DNA from 4 places in the Paenibacillus cucumis (ex Kampfer et al. 2016) genome. Region 3 is predicted to be linked to each of the others. Evidence: riboswitches for the same ligand, from Rfam matches in the RefSeq annotation. Region 3 holds a riboswitch; each other region holds the start of a gene.
The links. Region 3 has a riboswitch for cyclic di-AMP ahead of H7T88_RS16815 (3D domain-containing protein). Riboswitches for the same ligand answer to the same signal wherever they lie in the genome.
Positions count from the first base shown of each region.

Region 1: another riboswitch for cyclic di-AMP. It lies ahead of H7T88_RS21380 (hypothetical protein); the one in region 3 lies ahead of H7T88_RS16815 (3D domain-containing protein).
Region 2: another riboswitch for cyclic di-AMP. It lies ahead of H7T88_RS20460 (C40 family peptidase); the one in region 3 lies ahead of H7T88_RS16815 (3D domain-containing protein).
Region 4: another riboswitch for cyclic di-AMP. It lies ahead of H7T88_RS13100 (resuscitation-promoting factor); the one in region 3 lies ahead of H7T88_RS16815 (3D domain-containing protein).

Region 1 covers NZ_JACLIC010000038.1:2,735-8,192, forward strand. Annotated here, with positions in the region: gene H7T88_RS21365 (urease accessory protein UreF) at 1-157, opposite strand, end outside; tRNA gene H7T88_RS21370 (tRNA-Leu) at 619-701, shown strand; gene H7T88_RS21375 (glutathione peroxidase) at 906-1,385, opposite strand; cyclic di-AMP (ydaO/yuaA leader) riboswitch at 1,764-1,939, shown strand; gene H7T88_RS21380 (hypothetical protein) at 2,058-2,486, shown strand; gene H7T88_RS21385 (HAD family hydrolase) at 2,644-3,342, shown strand; gene H7T88_RS21390 (Nramp family divalent metal transporter) at 3,473-4,831, opposite strand; gene H7T88_RS21395 (organic hydroperoxide resistance protein) at 5,228-5,458, shown strand, end outside.
Region 2 covers NZ_JACLIC010000035.1:18,050-23,507, reverse strand. Annotated here, with positions in the region: gene H7T88_RS20480 (transglycosylase domain-containing protein) at 1-23, shown strand, start outside; gene H7T88_RS20475 (YwhD family protein) at 225-728, opposite strand; gene H7T88_RS20470 (M1 family metallopeptidase) at 830-2,821, shown strand; gene H7T88_RS20465 (hypothetical protein) at 2,832-3,686, shown strand; cyclic di-AMP (ydaO/yuaA leader) riboswitch at 3,980-4,117, shown strand; gene H7T88_RS20460 (C40 family peptidase) at 4,121-4,591, shown strand; gene H7T88_RS20455 (GNAT family N-acetyltransferase) at 4,954-5,451, shown strand.
Region 3 covers NZ_JACLIC010000025.1:120,815-126,272, reverse strand. Annotated here, with positions in the region: gene H7T88_RS16830 (PspA/IM30 family protein) at 1-475, opposite strand, end outside; gene lpdD (prenylated flavin chaperone LpdD) at 667-1,002, opposite strand; gene H7T88_RS16820 (polysaccharide deacetylase family protein) at 1,157-1,975, shown strand; gene H7T88_RS16815 (3D domain-containing protein) at 2,107-2,778, opposite strand; cyclic di-AMP (ydaO/yuaA leader) riboswitch at 2,781-2,977, opposite strand; gene H7T88_RS16810 (amino acid ABC transporter ATP-binding protein) at 3,163-3,885, opposite strand; gene H7T88_RS16805 (ABC transporter substrate-binding protein/permease) at 3,872-5,338, opposite strand.
Region 4 covers NZ_JACLIC010000022.1:10,905-16,362, forward strand. Annotated here, with positions in the region: gene H7T88_RS13090 (HD domain-containing protein) at 112-1,389, shown strand; gene H7T88_RS13095 (TatD family hydrolase) at 1,766-2,533, shown strand; cyclic di-AMP (ydaO/yuaA leader) riboswitch at 2,775-3,028, shown strand; gene H7T88_RS13100 (resuscitation-promoting factor) at 3,298-4,482, shown strand; gene rnmV (ribonuclease M5) at 4,638-5,183, shown strand; gene rsmA (16S rRNA (adenine(1518)-N(6)/adenine(1519)-N(6))-dimethyltransferase RsmA) at 5,188-5,458, shown strand, end outside.

The DNA of each region.
Region 1 (5,458 bases), on a different contig from region 3:
GTAACTGGCAACGCATAAATGATTCAAGTTCCTCAGCTGTCCGAATAGTGCCTTCCTTGATGTGGGTGTCCATGCCGAAGAAATGGGTGAATCCTCCCACCTGGACAGAGGGATCAAGCAGTTTCGCATAATCGAGTAGCTTATTCCCACGGTTCACGATCATTCGCCTCCTGCGCTTTATTGTGTTATGTTTAATTACATATGATGATCTTTTCTTAAGTTTAATGTGTAAATCCGAATTATATGATATATATATTCACATAAATATCCGTGTTTTGTCAATGATTTATGAGAAAATAAAAAACTTAATTAAATACAATTCATAATTAGTGTTATATAATATAACATTAAAAATTCTATCTGTGTCATATATCCATGTCTAAAATCACTTTGGCCATTTTGCCGAATCAGATTAATGATATGTAATTTTCGAGGAAATATGACTGAATTTTGCAAGAGGTGTGGAATAGGAAGGGGTGAAGAACTGTTATCAATTTAGAGTAAAGCCGGTTGTAGTAAAATGTCATTCATAAAGTAATTCATAAAGTGATTAATAAAGACTTTACTTTTGTTTAAGAATCCGGTATAATCAATTTTGTTGCCGATAATTTACGACATGCGGTCGTGGTGGAATGGCAGACACGCTATCTTGAGGGGGTAGTGGGCGTATGCCCGTGGAGGTTCGAGTCCTCTCGACCGCATCATATGAAGATTTACGAGAGAAGCTTTCCGTGATGGAGAGCTTCTTTTTTTGTTTTCATATAGCAACAAGGACGAATTATTTAGGATGAGGACATGTGTTAAAAGAGAGGACGCAAAAAAGCCGCCCAAAAGCTTGAGCAGTTTCTGGCTCTTTGCTTTATAGGTGGCTTTTTTCGTTTATATGTTTGTTCAAAAGTCTATATTTATTTGTTAATTAGCTTCTGAATATCCTCTTCGATTTTGTCCGGTGTAGTCTGCGGAGCATATCGTTTCACAACTTTACCGTCCTGATCGACAAGGAATTTGGTGAAGTTCCATTTGATGGCTTTGGAACCGAGCAAGCCTGGTGCTTCTTTCGTAATGTGTTGGAAGAGCGGATGAGCGCTTGAACCATTGACGTCAATTTTTTCAAACATAGGGAAGCTTACGCCATAATTCATCTGACAGAATTCAGCAATATCGTCGGAAGATCCTTTTTCCTGCGCGAATTGGTTGCTTGGGAATCCAAGCACTTCAAACGGAGCATCCTGGAATTTATCCTGAAGCTCTTGCAAGCCCTTGAATTGAGGGGTGAGACCGCACTGGCTTGCGGTATTCACAATTAACAACACTTTGCCGCGATATTGGGACATCTCAATCTCTTGTCCGCGAAGGGTGTTTACTTTGTAATCATAGACTGACATGGGGTACGCCTCCATCCTGTTATTCTTAATATACTTATTATATTTTAAACAATTAAATAATGCAAAACTTATTTGGATTTAGCGTTGTTATAACCATTCGCTTGCTGGACTCCAAAATGGATGAGAAATACATGAATCAATTTTTGTGCGGTTGAGAATTAGGTAGCTTGGAAGAGAAGGATAGCGTATGACCTCATTGTAAGCGTTATTATCAAAGGTTATTGCCGGAAATCTGGCGATTCGGTGATCTGTATGCACTTTACATGATCATGGTACGGGTGTATGATTCATAGCGTAATTTGAATTTTAATTAAATTGTACCTGAAAAACGAAACAAACGATAATATCGATCGGTCTTATACTCAAGATTTACGAACGATGTTTTAATCGCTGAGTTTCCATTCATTGTGTATGGAAAACGGGGGAACCAACAGAATGGGCTGTATGACAGCAGCGGACATTCATGGGGTGAATTTTTCGGTGAAATCCGGAAATAGGGCGACTCTCGCGCCCGAATCCGTCAGCTAACCTCGTAAGCGTTAAAGGGAGAGGCAACAAACCGCACGCTGGTTCATGGCGCTTTCGTCATGGATTATTTAAGAAGCGTTTCGGAGGCCTTGGTCCCCACGCTTCTTTTTTTGTTGTCTTTTCACGCCAAGGGAGGAACGAAGAATGGATAAAGAGATGATTTTGGTAACCGCTCCGAATGAAGCTGGACGTAAATTTGTGAAATTGCTGATGTATAAAAAAATGCCATTTGCCGTTCTGACGAACAGTGCTGATGAGGAGCGCAAACTTCGCCGTCTTGGCGTGGAACACGTCATCCGTATGAATACAGCAGCTGCTGAGAAATGGTTTTTGCCGCAAGGCAGTGTAGGCAATGTATTTATTTTTGAGAACAGTCTGAACTTGACATGCCGCTATCTTCAAATTTGTCGCTCTTGGACATCGAAGTCCTTGTGTGTGATCACGGAGCAGAGCCATCCTAAAGGGATTTATCGTGGAATGGGCGCCGATAAAATTGTGTATTCACTGAATGGAGAAGTCGGGTTCCTTCTTAATAGCTGCAATAAACCGGAGGCTGAAGTGAGCAGCTTGTGATTGACATTGATCCAAGGTAAGACGCCTGTTATAATTGCAGGTATAGACTAACGGAATTTGAGGAGACTCATGCTTGTCGTGGGTCTTCTTTTTTTATGGAAACAGTACGGTAGTATAGAAGCGAGGGATAACCTGCAGCTAACGAGGAGGAATCAGCGTGCCGGATATTGCCGGATTGAAGTGGTTGTTTTTTGATGTGGGGGATACGCTGGTGGACGAATGGGAGCCTGTAGATGATATTATTGGGCAATTCGTTCGGGAAGCGAATGATTACGGCTATCCAGTAAAGATTGAGGCGGTAAGAGAACTGTTTGCTACCTGTTACCGTAATTATGAACAGTGGCCCATGAAAGTGGCCATACGTACATATATTCATGATGAAGATCACCGCATTCAGATTCAGGACAAGCTGAAATTCCATAAAGAATTGGAGCAACCGTTTCCTTCTGCAACCAAGGTGCTTGAACAGCTTTCGCATCACTATCGCATTGGCATCATTGCGAATCAGAGTCCTGGGACTGAAGCGAGGCTGGAAAGCTACGGACTTCGTAAATATGTCCATGTCCTGGCCTGTTCGGCAGAAGAAGGGGTGTCCAAGCCTGATCCGGAGTTGTATGCGGTTGCTCTGAAGCAAGCTGGATGCGCGCCGGAAGAAGCGGTTATGATTGGAGATCGAATTGATAATGATATTATGCCAGCACGTAGTTTAGGCTTACGCACCATTCGCATTTTGCAAGGATACGGAAGGTTCCAGCCAGAGCTTTCGGATGACGAGCGTGCAGATTGGACGGTGGAGTCCCTAGATGAACTGCTGCCGCTACTCATACCCGATGAGGATGCAGGCAAATCTATATGAGTCTCAGGTTAGATCGTGTGGGGTAGATTAAAGGTATGAGGGTATTAGAGCGTATCACAATAATGATACAAAGAAGGCCGATTTGCGTTGGGATCAATACCAACAGCGAATCGGCCTTTTCATATATAAACTAGAACAGCATGATGGTCTGGATGATTAAATACACATTCAGCACAACGATGATAGCGGCAATAGCCCAAGAGACAATTTTGAGCCACAGTTTGTTTGCAAAAGGCCCCATGCTTTTTTTGTCACTTGTGAACATCACAAGCGGGATGACGGCGAATGGCAGCTGCAGGGACAGGATGACCTGACTCAAGATCAGCAACTCTTCAGTGCCGCGCTCACCGGCAATAGCAGTGACGATAACAGCAGGGATGATCGCAATCAGTCGGGTAACCAGTCTACGCAACCACGCCGGGATACGGATATTCAGGAAGCCTTCCATGACGATCTGTCCTGCAAGCGTGCCTGTAAGGGTTGAGTTCTGACCGGATGCGAGTAAAGCTACGCCGAACAAGACACTGGCGATCGTTGTACCAAGCAGTGGGGTTAGCAGATGATATGCATCGGATATCTCTGCTACCTGTGTCATGCCAGCGCTGTGGAATACAGCTGCAGATACGATCAGGATGGCTGCGTTAATGAACAGAGCTAACGTCAAAGCAATGGTTGAATCCAATGTGGTGTAGCGGATAGCTTCTCTTTTGCCCTGAGTCGTCTGCTCAATCTGGCGAGTCTGCACAATGGATGAATGCAGATACAGATTGTGCGGCATAACGGTAGCCCCGATGATGCCAATGGCGATGTAGAGCATGGCCGGGTTTTGCAAAATTTCGGTGCTAGGAACGAATCCGTGAAGAACACCGCCCATATCCGGTTTCGCCAAGAATAGGTCGATGCCGAAACAAAGAGCAATGGTTGCCATCAGCACGATGACGAGTGTTTCCAGTGCACGGAATCCTTTATTTTGTAGTACGAGAATGAGTAATACATCCACTGCGGTAATAATCACACCGTACAACATGGGAATGTTAAACAAAAGTTTAAGAGCGATTGCTGAGCCGATGACTTCAGCGAGATCCGTAGCCGCGATAGCCAGTTCACATAGAATCCATAACATCATGACAACGGGAGCGCTGAAGCGTTCACGACAGGCCTGAGCAAGATCACGCCCAGTGACAATACCTAGCTTGCCTGCGAGGGATTGAAGCACCACGGCCATCATGTTGGAAAAAAGGATGACGGACAATAACGTATAACCGAATTGCGAGCCGCCTGCGATATCCGTAGCCCAGTTGCCGGGGTCCATATAACCAACAGCGACAAGATACCCTGGACCGACAAAGGCGAGGAACTTTTTCCACCATGCCGCATTTTTGGGTACTTTCATGGAACTGTGTGCCTCACCTAGCGAGGGGGCCATCGTAGCTGCGGAAGCAGACGCATATTCGCTGGATGGAGAATTGAACGGATTTTTTTGACTCATACATGGATCACCTGACTTTACAATAAGATGTGGCCGGCCTGTAGCCGGAATAAATTCATTTTTAGGATGTGCTCTAGCACAAATGCTGTGGCAAATAAACGGGATAAATACGAGTGCTCATATATCTAAAATTTTATGTTCATGTTTACATTGTACACCCTCAATAATTTTTGTCTAGTGCAACTTTTGTGTAGTCGGACAAAAAAAGGAGAATTTTTCGAAGAGCCTCTTTATATCGTACCCATTTCGTAAAAAGATACGACTTTTATCATGTACGCATGAAATGTAGCCAAATGTAAAAGCTGATAAAGTACACAATCAGACGTTTCAAATCGAGCCAGAAGTTTAAAATGAATTGTAGGCAGTCAAAACTTTATTAACGAAGGAGAGATTCTGATGGAAGCTTTATATACAGCAACAGCGACAGTAAAAGGTGGACGAACAGGTTCGGTGGCTTCTTCGGACGGTGTGCTGCAACATGATCTGAAAATGCCGAAAGAACTTGGCGGTGCAGGTGGAGAAGGTACAAATCCCGAGCAACTTTTTGCAGCTGGATACGGTGCATGTTACGAGAGCGCTCTGGCTAACGTGGCACGCAAAGCAGGTGTGAAATTGGAGAATGTCGTT
Region 2 (5,458 bases), on a different contig from region 3:
TCAAACGCTGGTGGGTAGAATGACAGAATGACGCATATCCGTAATGACTTGATTGCGTCAAGAAGATGGCCGGTTTAACAGACTCCATATATTTACATGGAGGATTCATAAATATGCAGGCGACTGTATGAAGCCTTCGCTACATCTTCATCACAGAAATAAAGCAAGCCCCGAAACCGGATAACCTGCCGGTTCGGGGCTTGTTGCTTTTTTCTTTTTTCCCGTTAGGAAAGTGCCTCTTTCAATTCATCCGGGGAAGCATTCCACCATTCTTCATTATGAGAGATCAGAAGAGTCTTCAGTGCCGCTTTGTCTTCCGGTCCCAGCTCATCCAGCATAAATCGGCGTTTCATCGCATAATCCATCCGGTTGACGTGATCCGCGAGCAGCTTCCACCCCCGTTTGGCTTCCGTGTCAATCCACATCTCACATGCCGTTGCCCCGCCATACAACTGTCCTTGCTCTGTACGATCCACAGCAACCCATACCAGCCATACCTGACGTCCATTCGGAACGTCTTCACGATTCGTTGAAAATTTAATGCCTCGTTCCACTTTACTCTTCGCGTGCATGGCACCGATGTCGATTTTCGCTTCGCCCTGGTCAATGATGACCGGAGAAAGATTGTTCAGATCAATAGAGCCTGAACCAAAGCCTTTATGCTTGCTCTTTGCACTCACGATATTCAAGGCAATCTGTTTCTTGCCGTTTTGCTCATTTTGGTCCATGTTCATAGCCTCCAAGAGTTGATACAAATATTTTAACTAATAATTGGCCCAATGCAAACATATACATGCTGTAGATGCTTGTCAACGGGAGGTATTTAACGATGATTCCACGACGCGCCAAGAGCTGGCTCATCATATCCCTGGCCTTATGCCTGTTTGCCGGAGGGGTATGGATCACACTCGGTTACAATCGCTCCATTTCATCTGAGTTACCCGTACTCGCTCCAGAATCGGGCAAGCCTCCAGCCAAAAACGGAGCGCCCGCCCCCCCGGAAAGTGTACAATCCCCTACAGCCGAGGTATACAGCAAACGTGTGGTTGAATACCACATGGATGTGAAGCTGAACGAGGGGAACAAACTGCAAGGCACACAGACCATAACATGGACTCATCCGGGCAAAAAAACGGTGAACGAACTTTATTTTCATATGTACCCTAATGCATTCTCCTCTGCGGATACTACATTTATGAAAGAATCGGGCGGTAAGCTTCGCGGCGATGTCATGCCTACAGATGGTTATGGCTCCATGAAATTTACTGACATGCAGACGGAGGATGGGCTCTCTCTGCTACACCGGATGCAGTATGTACAGCCGGATGACGGGAACATCAAAGACAAAACGCTGATTAAGGTTCGTCTCCCTAAACCCGTCAAGGGCGGGGAAAGCATCACAATACGCACATCGTTTGAAGTAAGTTTACCCAAAATTTTCGCAAGGATGGGCAAAACAGATGATTTTGTCATGGCAGGCCAGTGGTTTCCTAAACTCAGTGCTTACGAGCCTGTTGGAAGACGGGGCCGTACCATAGAAGGCTGGAACCTGCATCAGTATCACGGGAACTCCGAGTTCTATGCTGACTTCGGTATCTACAGTGTGCGTATCCGAGTACCCGAAACATACAAGGTGGCAGCAACCGGATTCCCCACGCAGCAGGCAGCCTTGAAGAATGGTGAGAAAGTGTATCAATTTTATGCCGATGATGTGCATGATTTCGCTTGGGCAGCCTCACCTGATTTTGTGTATGCAGAGGAACCCTTCTCTGCCCCCAACGTGCCCGGTGTACGCATTAAACTCTACCTTGATCCGGCACATCAGGATCTGAAGGAGCGGTATCTCTTTGCTGCCAAAGCCGCATTAACGAATTACAGCAAGTGGTTTGGTCCCTATCCTTATGCCACCTTATCTATCGTGGTTCCGCCAAAAGCTGCAAACGGGGCCGGAGGCATGGAGTACCCAACTCTCATTACAGCCTTTGGGGCCGATGACACAACACCGGGTTACGATCTGGAACGCACCGTTGTTCATGAAATTGGACATCAATACTTCTACGGCATGGTTGCGAGCAATGAGTTTGAGGAGGCCTGGCTGGATGAAGGGTTCACCTCCTATGCAGAAGATAAACTGATGGAACAGGAATACGGATTGATTCCGAATCTACCGGTACAATCAGGTCTGATCACATCTCCGGCTCCTCTAACACAGCCCTCGTGGAAGTTTGACTCACAGAATCAATATGCTTCCAACGTGTACACAAGGGGCAAACTGGTGCTACTCGGCATTGAACAGCAAGTCGGAGCGAAGACCATGGAACGAATCCTTTCGACGTATGTAAAAAAATATCGTTTTAAACATCCCGCAACGGGTGATTTTCAAAAGGTGGTTGAGCAAGTCACCCGCACCTCCTGGGCGGATTACTTTGACCAATATGTCTACCGGAACGGCATGGCCGATTTTGCTGTAGAGAAGATCAACGTTTCTTCTATAGAGAAGGACGGCAAAAAAATGTACGAGTCCTCTGTCACCATTATCAAAAAAGGCAGTGACTTTCCCAAGGTTCCTGTTCGAATTGCGTTTGAGGACGGCCATACCGTAACCAAACACTGGGATGGCCGCGAGGAGCGCGTCACCTATAAACTGACATATACATCTCCTGTCACCTGGGCCATGACTGACCCTTTGTATGACATCGTGCTCGAAAATCGCCATATGAACAATTTCCTGAGAACCGGACTGGACGAGCAAGTCAAATCCCGCTGGAACATGAGTGCTACGAAACTAATTGAAGCCATATTCGGAGGTCTGTCATGGTGAGGTGGAGACAGTGAAAGCAAAAATTCGTGAAGGCTGGTTTCTTGTCCGTCAGCATATGTTTATTGCCGCACTCTTGTTTATCTATCAATTAACTTGGGGTTATTTCATCTACCGGTTGGTTCAATCGGCTGTCGTTCCTCTATTACTACGTTATCCAACGGATGATGTCGGCGAGCTAAGCACACTTTTATTCAAAATGGAAAGCCAGCTCAGCCTGTCCGGTCCGGAGGTCCAGCGTTATCTGTGGATTTTGGGCGGCATGTTATTGCTTCGCCTGCTGATCAGTCCACTTATTCAGGCCGGGTTACTCTACTCCCTGCAACATTATCAATCTACTGAAGAACGCATTCCTTTTATTCGGGGCATCAAAACGTTATGGAAACCCATGATATTGCTACACACGATACGTACCTTTCTCATGTTCTTGCCTGCATACTGGCTTCTGCCCAAATTGTTTTCTACAATAATGGACAGTTTTCATTCTCTTCATTTATTACTTCCCGGCATTCCATATGTAGCAGGCTGGATTATTTATGGCTGGATTGTACATCATGCAGTGCTCTACATGCAGTTTGGTATTTCTGACCCGGATGCAGAAGGGCGAATCCACGGGACGCTCAAGGGACTGTGGATTGCTGTGCGCCGCATCTTTGCTGTCATCGGCATTGCGCTGGTGCTGGGAGTTGTGCATTTAGTGGTCTTTGGTGCATTCACTTCCGCTTCCTGGTTCTTGACAGGACTATCCGGATTAATCCTGCAACAATCCTATCCGCTTGCCCGAAGCCTACTCAGTATGTGGAAAGTATGTAGTCATTTCCGTTTATGGCAGTCCACATCTACCAGACATGAAAATCATATACGTTGAACTAAAATGTTACACGCCATCTGAGATCGCTTTCAAAAATAAAGAAATGTTACCATCTCATGTTAAACATTTCATTGGTTATTACGTATAAATACGCAAACCTCGACCTTTCCCCGTCAAAGGTCGAGGTTTTTTTTGTTAATTTTACTGCTAAACGTTGCCAAAGTACTAAGCCTCTGGTACAATAAGCGCAGTGAGTTTTTAGTAACAACTTTGTAATCTTTAAATCCTTATTTGTAACAACTTTAAATTAAATCCTTAAAATTAAATTTTCTTTTCATTTTTCAGGTGCATAACTAGCATAGCCAAATTCCTGGCACCTGGGAAGCGGGGGAACCAGTTATGGGTGAATTGATCTTGAAACAGAGGGATCATAGGGGACCTTCAACCGAATCCTTAAGCTAACCTCGCAGGCGTTGGAAGGGGTATATCACTTGTTTAAGAAGAAACTGACCGCAGCAGTACTTAGCCTCACATTTGCATTATCACTTGGAGCAGGCAGCGCATTTGCAGATTCTAAGATGGATAAAGTAATTGATTCAGCAATGGGAACTACATACAAAAGCGGAGGAACAACGCTTGACGGTTTTGACTGCTCCGGATTCACACGGTATGTATTCGACAAATTAGGTATTGATTTGGCTCGTCAATCTAGCTCCCAATACGACATGGGTGATTCCGTATCTCGCATGGAGATGAGACCTGGAGATCTGGTGTTCTTCAACACAACAGGTAAAGGTATATCACACGTAGGCATTTTTGTAGGAAGTGGCAAGTTTGCACATTCTTCTTCTTCCAAAGGTGTAACGATCAGCTCTTTGAGTGAGAACTACTGGGCTAACCGCTACGTTGGCGCTAAACGGATCATGAGCACGGACGATTATGAGTCACTGGCCCTTGACTAGGTACAAGCTGTAATCAACATGATGTTGGAACCATGTAACTCTACTGTAACGAAATACGAAGTATAAACAGAACCGCCCGGTACATTCTCCGCAGGAATGTATCCGGCGGTTTTTTTATGCTTTCTGACTCTGTGTAGTTCCCGATGTTGCAAGTCATGGTGTGTATGTGAACTAACACGTTCGCCTACTTTCGTTTGTCCGTGCCCTTATCATGTTTTTACCCAGCCTGTTATAATATAAACGGAATGATCACGACTTTTGTTTCAATTTTTATCTGATCATATGAAGACTTGCCTAATACACAGCTCTTTTGTAGAGTGAACAATGACACGGATATTGGAGAAAGGAGCATGCACTGTTATATGAAGAATGAAGCCTCTTTGATACTTCATGTTGTACCGATGCAAGAAGAACATGCTGAACTTATATGTGGCTGGAAATACGCCCCACCTTACAATATCTATAGCTGGCTTCCTTGGGAACAGATGAAAGCACTCGAAGTCGAGTTCGGTGATGCACAGCTCAGACAACAACAATATGCGATTATCCTGGATCAACATGACCAGGTTTATGGGTTTGCACAATATTTTCCGCTCCAGCATGTCACACGAATCGGTCTCGGTATGCGCCCCGATCTGTGTGGTCAAGGTCTTGGTAAAGCTTTCGTTACTGCGATCGTACAAGAGGCCATCCGCCGCAATCCATCCAATGAGATTGATCTTGAAGTGCTCACTTGGAATAACCGTGCCATTCAAGTATATCTAAAGAGCGGATTTGTCATCCAGGATACATATGAACGCCAAACTCCTAGTGGTTTAAAGCCTTTCCATTGCATGGTTTATGAAGGCCCAAGAGAGTAAACTCACG
Region 3 (5,458 bases):
ATCCGTTCAGCGCTTTGTTGATTTCGGTTTGTGCTTTGGCTGCGTTATAACGAGCAACCAGCGTTTCGCGCTTGTTTTTCATCTGTGTCAATTGTTTGCGCATCTCATCGAGTTTGCCACGAAGATTGTCTGCGGACGCTTTGTTTTGATCGTAGCTGGCTTTGTATTCCACCATTTTCTCTTCCGCTGCTTTCTTCTCTTCCAAAGCGCGACGAGCAAGGTCCATGTTCTGTGCACGAGCTGCCGTGTGAGCCTGCTCTTCACGTTTCTTCACAAGTGCTTCCTGTTCCTCGAACAATTGCTTGAACTTCTTCTCGATTGCGATTTGTGCGGCTACTGCTTTCTCAGCATCTTCCAGATCCTCTTGCATGTCACGGATATATTGATCCGTCATCTTGATTGGATCTTCAGCTTTGTCGATAATTGCATTGATGTTAGACATTGTCAGGTCACGTAATCTTTTAAAAATAGACATTAGGTTATTCCTCCCAGTGGATTGTGCATTGTATATAAAGATACATACGTTACAATCTGCAACTCGTTTCAATTTTACAAAAAAAAATTAAAACTTGATGACAACCTCTAATATAAGGAGGATTACCTCTGAAGGTTATGCTTATCCAGGCACGTGTCGTTTATCCTATAAGGTGACCGATTACCAAAACATTACTCTGACTTCTTATTCAAATGTTCATCCACAAGTCTCTCTGCAGTCATTACGATCTCGTCGATCTGCACTCGTGTAATGCTGTCAAAATGTATGCCCATAATAACGGTTACCGTAACTTTCAGTTGCAGGGCCGCCTTGCGGGCTAGCCGCTCACATAACTCTTGTTCCTTGTGTCCCGGGATATGTACCGTTGTTCCACTAACCCGATCATGGTCAACATAGAATGTAGCTACAGCCCCGATATGAGCTTTACCACCCGTAACCAGAAATACCTTGTCCTGTCCTGCCTCAAAAACCTCTAAACGAATGGATTTCAAATCATATGTACTCATCGTCTCTCCACCTATCCTTCTCTATATGTTATATATGGTGGAATTATGGCTTTCATGACCTGATGATGCAATGAAACTTCTCACACACGCATAAAAGAAACAGGCAACGGGCATACCATAGAGAACGCAATTTTGGAAAAAGGAGGCCGTTAACATGCGAATACGCCTCGTCATGCTCGCACTCGTTACTATTATATGCTCTGGGGTTTATACAGCTCCTTTAGCCCCTGCGCCTGTGTCTGCTGCTTCATCTGAGGAACCTTCTTCAACCCTCAGTGATACACCGGCGTCTGGGTCAGATGTTAAAGAAGAACAGTTGACTCTAGGTCAACTTCGTCAAAAATACGCGGATACGTTCAAAACCAATGGCCCTTCCACCAAACAAGTTGCGCTGACTTTTGATGATGTACCTGATCCAAGATTTACACCGCAGGTACTTGATGTATTAAAAAAATATAAGGTTCGTGCTACTTTTTTTGTTGTTGGCAGCCGTGCGGAGAAACACCCGGACTTGGTGAAACGGATGGTGAAAGAAGGACATATCGTTGGCAATCACAGCTACAATCATCCTGAATTCAGCAAATTATCAATGACTGCCTTTCGCAAACAAATACTACATACCGGCGATATCATTCACCGCCTGACGGGGTATACGCCCAAAATGATTCGTCCTCCGTATGGGGACATTAACGAAGAACAGTTGAGATGGGCTGCAAAACAGCATTACAGCATCGTGAATTGGAATGTGGATTCTCTCGATTGGAAGGGACTAGACAAGGAAAAGGTAAAACATAATATTCTCACCGCGGTGAAACCTGGTTCCATCGTATTACAACATGCTGGCGGCGGTACAGGTTCGAACCTGAAAGGTACAGTAGAGGCTTTGCCTGAGGTTATTGAGGAATTGCGAAACCGAGGATATGAATTAGTTACATTGGACGAGATGCTTAAACTGCCAAAAGAGAAACAATAATTGAAAGAACAGGGTGTCCCTCTACGTCGTCATGAATTATGCCTATCATGATTACGCAAGAAAGAACACCCTGTTTATTAATGCTCAATTCAACTTATGACCTCACATCCATAAATGAGAGGGTTTAAGCCTTATTTTAAAATGTACAACTCAATATCCTGAAAACCAAACGAACTAACGAACTGTTTGCTTCCAGGGATAAAGATGTCAATACGATTTCCCTTGATCGCGCTACCTGCATCCAAAGCCGTTGCTACGAAAGCCTGTTTCGGCAATCCAGGGTGTGTATGCCCTGTCACTAATACCTTGGTTCCAAAAGGGATAACCTTGGGATCCACTGCGATTGTGCCGAGTTCGAGCGGGTTGCCAAAATAATCAACGGGGCCCCATCCACCATTCTCGGAAGCATCTGCGGAATACGCTGTTGCTTTAACACTAAGCGTTTTGCTATAGTCGAATGTTTTCCCCCAAGCCTGTACCACTTTATTATCTGTATTCACGTCCAGGCTTGCAGCAGTCACCGTTTTTTCCTGCGACTTCGCTTGAACTGGTGCCGCTTCTACTTTGTTTTCGTTACCTGGGATTGTAATTTTCAAACCACCATAGATGTTATAAGGTGAGATGTCTTTATTCGTTTTAATTAATGTGTTCATATCAACGCCGTATTGCTTGGATAAGGTGAAGAAGGTATCCCCTTCTTTGGCCACATGAACGGAATCCGCGTGAGCCGGAACGGCTTGAATGAATAGAATGGATGTCAGTAGTGCGATGGCTGTTTTGGCTAAACGTTTCTTGTTATGCATGGTCTTCCTCCCTCATGATGCCTGCGAAGTTAGTTGTCGGATTCGGATGGAGGAACCCACCCTATAGGCTGTACGTGACATGCTGAAGCATTATGTATTCCTAATTCACCCCAAGCAGCATATTTCTCAAATCATTAACTATGTCTGCATTGTTACGTCCCCCGCACTTCCGCTTCGGAAGTTTCGGCAGTCTTGAATATATCACAAATTTGTAACCTTAAGCTGTAGTAAATGTTTCCATTTGGCGTTTTAATTCATTTTACAGGTAACAGAAAAGTTACTTTTTCAGCTCTACCTTTTCTGCAAACAACAAAAAAGCGTCACCGGATCTTTCGATCCGATAACGCCGTTATTCATTTGATTCTATATACGGAATGGCATGAATTAAAGTACTTTTGCAAGAAAGTCTCGCGTACGCGGATGTTTTGGCGCACCAAACACTTCATCCGGGGTACCTTCCTCAACGATGACGCCGCCGTCCATGAACAGAATGCGGTCTCCCACCTCACGCGCAAAACCCATCTCATGCGTTACAATGACCATCGTCATTCCGCCTTCAGCAAGCCGTTTCATGACTTCCAATACCTCTCCGACCATCTCCGGATCAAGGGCCGATGTTGGCTCGTCAAACAGCATCACATGCGGCTGCATCGCGAGTGCTCTTGCAATGGCAATCCGTTGCTTTTGACCACCGGACAGCTGGTTAGGATATACATCTTTTTTGTCCGCCAAACCGACTGTCTTCAGGAGATCCTCGGCAATTTTGTTAGCCTCATCCGTGGATTGTTTCTTCACCTTGATTGGAGCAATCGTAATATTTTGCTGAACCGTTTTATGAGGGAACAGATTAAAATGCTGGAACACCATGCCCATCTTCTCACGTGTAGCATTAATGTTATGCTTCGGATCGGTTATCGAAACACCTTCGAAATCGATCTGTCCCGATGATGGCTGTTCCAACAGGTTCAGACAACGCAGAAATGTACTTTTACCCGAACCGGAAGGACCAATAACTACAACAACCTCACCTTTGCCGATCGTTACGTCGATGCCTTTCAGGACATCATTTTTACCATATGATTTGTGTAATTGCCTAACGTCTATCACTTGCACCCAACTTCCTTTCCAATCGTCCGAGCAGCTTGGACAGAATAAATGTCATCACAAAGTAAATGGCTGCCGCAATAATGAACGGGTTCAGACCCTGGAATGTGAGATTTTTGACTACACTTGCTTGATACATAATATCCACCATACCGATGACCGAAATAATGGATGATTCTTTAATGATCGTTACGAACTCGTTACCGATGGCTGGCAAAACGGCCTTGAAGGCCTGTGGCAGAATAATGTAACGCATCGCTGCGCCTCTGCCCATACCTAATGAACGGGCTGCTTCCAGTTGACCACGATCAACGCCTTGAATACCGGCACGGAAAATCTCGGCGAGATACGCACCGCTGTTAATGGAAAGCGTCATAATCCCTGCTTGAAGTGCTGAGAAGTTAATGCCAAAAGTTAGCGACACCCCGTAATAGATAATCATAAGTTGTACCAGCATTGGCGTCCCGCGGATCACCTCTACATAAGTTGTACCAATCCAGCGAAGAATCGCCATATTATGAAGACGGAACAGGCAAATAATCAGACCGATGATGACCCCGAATATTACGCCTAGCGCCGACAACAGGAGCGTGTAACCGATACCTGTTGCATATAAGCCTTTGTATTCCCAGAACAATTGAAAAATGTTTTGAGATTTATTGACTTTGTCAGCCATCAGGAGACTTGCTTCTGTAACCATCTGGTTGATCTTATCTTCGCTTTTCAAGCGGTCCAAGGTTTTGTTTACAGAGGCTAATAACTCCGTATTGCCCTTACGAATCCCGACAGCGGCTTCAGCCTGTTCTTCGTCAGGAACTGCTGCCGCAAGACCGATAATGTCATCCAGGTAACCAGCGGCTACGGTATCTTCTACAATAGCTGCGTCAACGCGTTTCGTTTGCAGTTGTAGCACGATGTCGGAGATTTTATCCAGTGAAGTCAGCTTTGCACCAGGAATCTTCTGTCCGATGGTTTCTTGAATGGATCCTTTTTGCACGCCAATCTTGACATTTTCCAGTGATTTCATGTCCGGATATTTGTCTTTGTCGACATTACGAACCATAATCACTTGTTTGGATTTGTAATACGTATCTGAAAAATCAATGCTTTTCTTACGCTCATCTGTCGGCGTCATGCCGGAGACGACCAAGTCTACACGACCACTCTGAAGTGCGGGCAAAAGTCCGTCGAAGCCCATATCCTCGATAACGAGTTCAGCTCCAAGATCCGCCGCAATTTCTTTGGCAATCGCAATATCAAATCCGACGATTTCGTCTTTACCATTGATGACTTTGTGGAACTCATACGGTGCAAAATCGGCACTTGTACCGAGCACCAGTTTTTTACCGCCTGAGCTGTTGTCTGTCGTTCCACTCGCCAGCGCCGCAGGTGCAGCCGCCGTCAGAAAAAGAAGGAACGTTAACAACATTACGGTATAACGACTTATTAATTTCAACCTTGTTCTCCCCTTACAATGCTATAATTACGATTACATACTGATTCGTCAGTCATGTTGATGACTGAGTCATTATAAAGTACAATGCATGATTATGCAATGCATTTTCAAGATCAAATC
Region 4 (5,458 bases), on a different contig from region 3:
AAGTGCTTTATTCGACAAAATTCGTCATTACATGTCGAATTGTTGGTGAAAATTGAAGCTGGACGCGCTATTCTTTATGGCAAGAGAACAATTTATAAGGAGTGAATCGAAATGGAACATCGTCTGACGGAAGAAAAAGTATTTAAAGATCCGGTACATAATTATATTCATGTGCAAGAACCGATTATATGGCAATTGATCAATACACCTGAATTTCAGAGGCTACGCCGCATTCGTCAATTAGGGACATCTTATCTTACTTTTCACGGGGCAGAGCACAGTCGGTTCTCCCATTCGTTAGGTGTATACGAAATTACCCGAAAAATCATCTCTCAGTTTGAACGTAGCCACTATTCGGACTGGCCCAAGGGAGAAAAGCTGGTGACGTTGTGCGCCGCCTTACTTCATGATCTCGGACATGGACCATTCTCTCATTCAATTGAAGAGGCTTTTGACATGAATCATGAGGATTGGACATGCCGCATTATCAAGGGTGATACCGAAGTAGGGGCGATTCTAAGACGGTATGCTCCTGATTTTGATGAAAAGGTGGCTTCCGTTATCCAGAAGACGTATGATAAACCGATTGTCGTGAACCTGGTAACCAGTCCGCTTGATGCAGACCGAATGGATTACTTGCTCAGGGACGCCTACTTTACAGGAGTAAATTATGGCACGATCGACTTGGATCGTATTCTGCGCATGCTGCGTCCATTTCATGGACGAATTGTAGTTAAAGAGTCTGGTATGCATGCTGTGGAAGACTATCTGATGTCACGATACCAGATGTATTGGCAGATTTACTTCCATCCTGTGACGCGTAGCTCCGAGATTATATTGCGACAAATCTTTAAGCGGGCAAAAGAACTTGTGAAGCAAGGCTTTCCATTCCGTTTCATGGTAGAGCCTCTGCCCAAACTGTTTGAAGGAGAAATTTCAGTTCATGAATATCTGCAGCTTGATGAATCGTTAATTCAAACAGCCTTTATGCAGTGGCGTAAGGAGGACGATTCTGTTCTAAGTGAGTTGTGCGAACGTTTTATGGATCGCAGGTTATATAAGTATGTGGAACTTGAACAGATCGACTTGGACATCATTGAAGAGATTCGGGAAGCATTTGTACAAGCAGGATTGAATCCCGAGTACGATCTTGAAATTGATTTTCCGACGGATAATCCGTATGATGTGTTTCGTCCAGATCAATCCACAGATAAGCAAATTCTTCTGCTCGATCGGCAGGACAAGTTGCATGAGCTGTCAGAAGTTTCTGATATTGTTCGTTCCATCAGTGGACTTCATCTGGGCAAACATCATCTGTACTATCCGCAAAACAAGGTGGATGCCATCCTTCATGAATTACCGTCCCATATACGCCCCTATTTTCTATAAGCTTGAGTCGATGCAGCAGGGTGAAACATTTTGATATCAAAAGACTTTCTAAGAGAGCTATTTTACATGATACAGTAATCTGCTTTAATGGGGAGGATGTGTAGATCGACATAATTTTGTAATTCGAGTGAGTAATTATACAGTTTCTAACGCCTTTTCTTGCAAGATGTTGATTTGACTTTTTATTTTCCTTCTATATATAGTAGCTTGAGTGCTAAAACTGAAAATACTGAAATTGATGCTTGTCCCAATCATTTAATGATGCAAAAAAATAAATTTGAAATTCAAACGCAAGAATTCCTGTACAAGAATAAGGGAGTTCCCATGAAAAAATCATCGGCATTTGACTTTCGACATGAAGGGAGAACGAGAAAGCATGTTATTCGACACACATACTCATCTGGATGCACCACAATTCGACGAAGACCGAGAGGACATGATTAAACGGGCCGTTCAGGCCGGAGTTACTCGCATGATTAATATCGGCTTTAACCGGGAGACGATTCCAACAACGATCAAACTGGCCGAAACGTATGATTTTATCCACGCAGCTGTAGGCTGGCACCCGGTGGATGCCATTACGATGCAAGAGGGAGATCTCGAATGGATTGCATCATTGTGCAAACATGAGAAAGTGGTAGCAATTGGAGAAATCGGTCTAGACTATCATTGGGACACTTCCCCTAAGGAGGTACAGCACCGCGTATTACGACAACAAATTGCATTGGCACGTGAATTGAGTATGCCTATCGTCATCCATAATCGGGATGCTCATGAGGACATTGTGCGTATTTTACGTGAGGAGAAGGCTGGTGAGGTTGGAGGTGTGATGCATTCTTTCTCCGGTAGCTGGGAAACGGCGAAAATGTGTCTGGATTTAGGGTTCCATCTGTCCTTCGGAGGACCGGTCACTTTCAAAAATGCCAAGCAACCGAAAGAGGTGCTCGCCAAGGTTCCGATGGATCGATTTTTCTTAGAAACGGACTCCCCGTATCTCACACCGCATCCTTATCGTGGAAAACGAAATGAGACAGCGCATGTACGTCTGGTTGCTGAAGCAGCTGCGGAAATTAAAGGCATTTCGGTAGAGGAAATTGCTGCAATTACCACCAAAAATGCCATGGAACGATTTGGGATTCGATAAGAAAACGAGTAAATCGGGTGAAAAAGGGAGATACAGAGAGGTAATTTGCTCTTTGTCTCGAATAATTGCAGAATATTACAATATTTTAACCAAATATTTAGAAAAACGTACTTGATCCGTGCTTTACAACATGCATCAAAACAGGATATCATCTTTTCAGTGAATTGTTGCGCGGAAAATTGGACAGATGTTCGGGGGATGAACAAAGGGACACTTTCCGATGAGACAACATTACTTTCATGAATCAATCTCGCTGAGTCTCCGTTAACGGAGAGCGGGGGAACCAATAGGGCTTAAACATCGGTGATTCTAGCCGGTGCGCATCGTTCGCTGACCCAAAAGCAGCGGAATGTTCTGCGAAGCCGTATTTGATTTCTTCTTTGGGTCTCGGGGTGAATTCAAGGGCGTCCGCCATGAGCGGGTGACCTAAGATAGGGCGGCTCTCTTTCGCCCGAACCCGACAGCTAACCTCGCAAGCGGAAAAAGAGAGGCAACCTCGTGCATGAATTTCCGATATTCAAAATCATTCGGAAGCCACGAAAGGGTCTCTTACACTCTTTCTTTGGCTTTTTTTGTTTTGAATAAAAGAAATATTGTCATCATACGGTATGTATTCAGGAGGATGACATCATGTTGCGAAGAGGGGTTCATGGTGCAGAACCGGTCATTATCTCTGATCTGTGTTCTGTAGAAAAATTGTTATAGTCGCGTCAAAGACATCATGCATTACTTTAGACGGCGAGGCTATGAAGGAGGACGGAGAAGTGGGCATATTCCAACCAGAAGAGACCCATGAGTCACGATCATCCAGTAAGTCTTTCGCGTTGCGGTGGAAGCATGAGAACTTGCGTCAAATGGCATTGATCGCGATATTCTCAATTGCGCTTGCAATCATGATCTTGTTAGTCGTTTACGGTCAGGCCGGGAAGCAGGTTTCACTGGTTATTGACGGCAAAGCTCAAGTGGTAGAGACTCGTACAGGAATGCTTCAGGAAATGCTGGAGGAGCAGTCAATCACAGTCAGCCCTCACGACAAGGTATCCATGCCCATGAATGGGGCGATTACCGACGGAGACCGAATCGTTATTGAGCGGGCCGTTCCAGTTAAAATCACGGCAGACGGAGACACCAAGACTCTTTATACAACCGATTCATCGGTACAGGGTGTAATTCAGCAATCAGGTATTCAAGTTGAAGATCATGATAAAGTGTATCCAGCGCTCGGAACCGCAATTAAAGCGGATATGAAGATTCGTGTAGTGCGTGTAACAAAGCATACAGTGGATGTGAAACAACCGATTGCTTACAAGGTTGTGAAAACGGCAGACCCAAGTTTGTTCCAAGGGGATAACCGTGTTGTAGTGAAAGGCAAGGAAGGCACAATTGTGCAACATATCGAAAAGGTATTTCAAGATGGAGAACTTGTCTCCAAAAAAGTGGTAGGTAAAACGGTCGCCACCAATCGTGTAGATAAAGTGATTGCGGTAGGTACAAAGGCTAAACCGGTTGTGAAGGAACCTGAGGTTCAATTGGTATCGGCCAAAACTTCGACGACCAAAAAAGCTGTAACAACGAACTCGAAGAAAACATCTGCCTCGGGCAGCAAGGTGATTACGGTCTCCGGGAATTCTTTTAAATACTCTAAAGTTTTGAAAAATGTATCGATGACAGCCTACTCTTCTGAAGAGCCGGGTATTGGTACAAAAACAGCTTCCGGTACTCGTGTAACGGAGGGGCGCACCATTGCAGTTGATCCCAAGGTCATTCCAATCGGCTGGTGGGTATACATTGAGGGCCTCGGCTTCCGTCGTGCGGAAGATACAGGCGGCGCTATTAAAGGCAACAAAATTGACGTTTATTACGACAGTGTGAAGCACGCCCTGAATTTCGGACGTAAAAAAGGCAAAACGGTCTATGTGATTGGTCCAGTTAAGCCGGAAGCGAACTAAAATCGTTTTACTTTGAAATGGGAATGCTATAAAATAGTTGCATGAATGATTCATGCGGAATATGCGGCGGAGGGGTCTGAATTCAGTCTCCTCCGCCGTTTGGCAGAGAAGAGGATATTCCTCTTCTTTTTGCGTTAGAAAGGAAGAAAAGGAACATGATAAAAGAAGTGATTGTTGTGGAGGGTCGTGACGACACGGTAGCGATTCGTCGGGCGGTCGAAGCGGATACGATTGAAACCGGAGGCTCTGCCATTAATCAGCGTATTCTGAAGCGAATTGCACTTGCTCAAGAGAGACGTGGCGTCATTATCCTGACGGATCCGGATCATGCGGGAGAGCGTATCCGCAAAATTATCGCCAATAAGGTCCCTGGCTGCAAGCATGCTTTTATTCCAGAAGCGGATGCAACGCGCAAAGGAGATATCGGGGTAGAGAATGCTTCACCGGAAGCGATTCGTCATGCACTTGCTCGCGTACACACATCCTATGAGGGTGCACCTAGTCTAATCGATTGGGAGGACCTCATTGAAGCAGGATTGATCATACACCCGCAAGCAGCCGCACGCCGTATGGAGATGGGCAATCTGCTTGGTATCGGGTATTGTAACGGCAAGCAGTTCCATAAACGGCTGAGTGTATTTCAGATTACAAGAGAAGAGTTCTCCACTGCATTAGCGCAAATTGAACGTGAAGGAATGTGAGCATATGAAGGATATGGAGCAAACCATTGAAATAGCAACACCCAAACGTACCAAAGAAATTATTCAAAGGCATGGATTCTCCTTCAAGAAAAGTCTGGGTCAGAATTTCTTGATCGATCAAAATATATTGAACAAAATCGTAGGCGCAGCTGATTTGGACGAGTCCAAGGGAGCGCTGGAGATTGGTCCGGGTATTGGAGCACTTACAGAGCGCCTTGCGCGTATAGCTGGCCCTGTTACAGCTGTTGAGATTGACCAGCGCCTGTTACCGATTC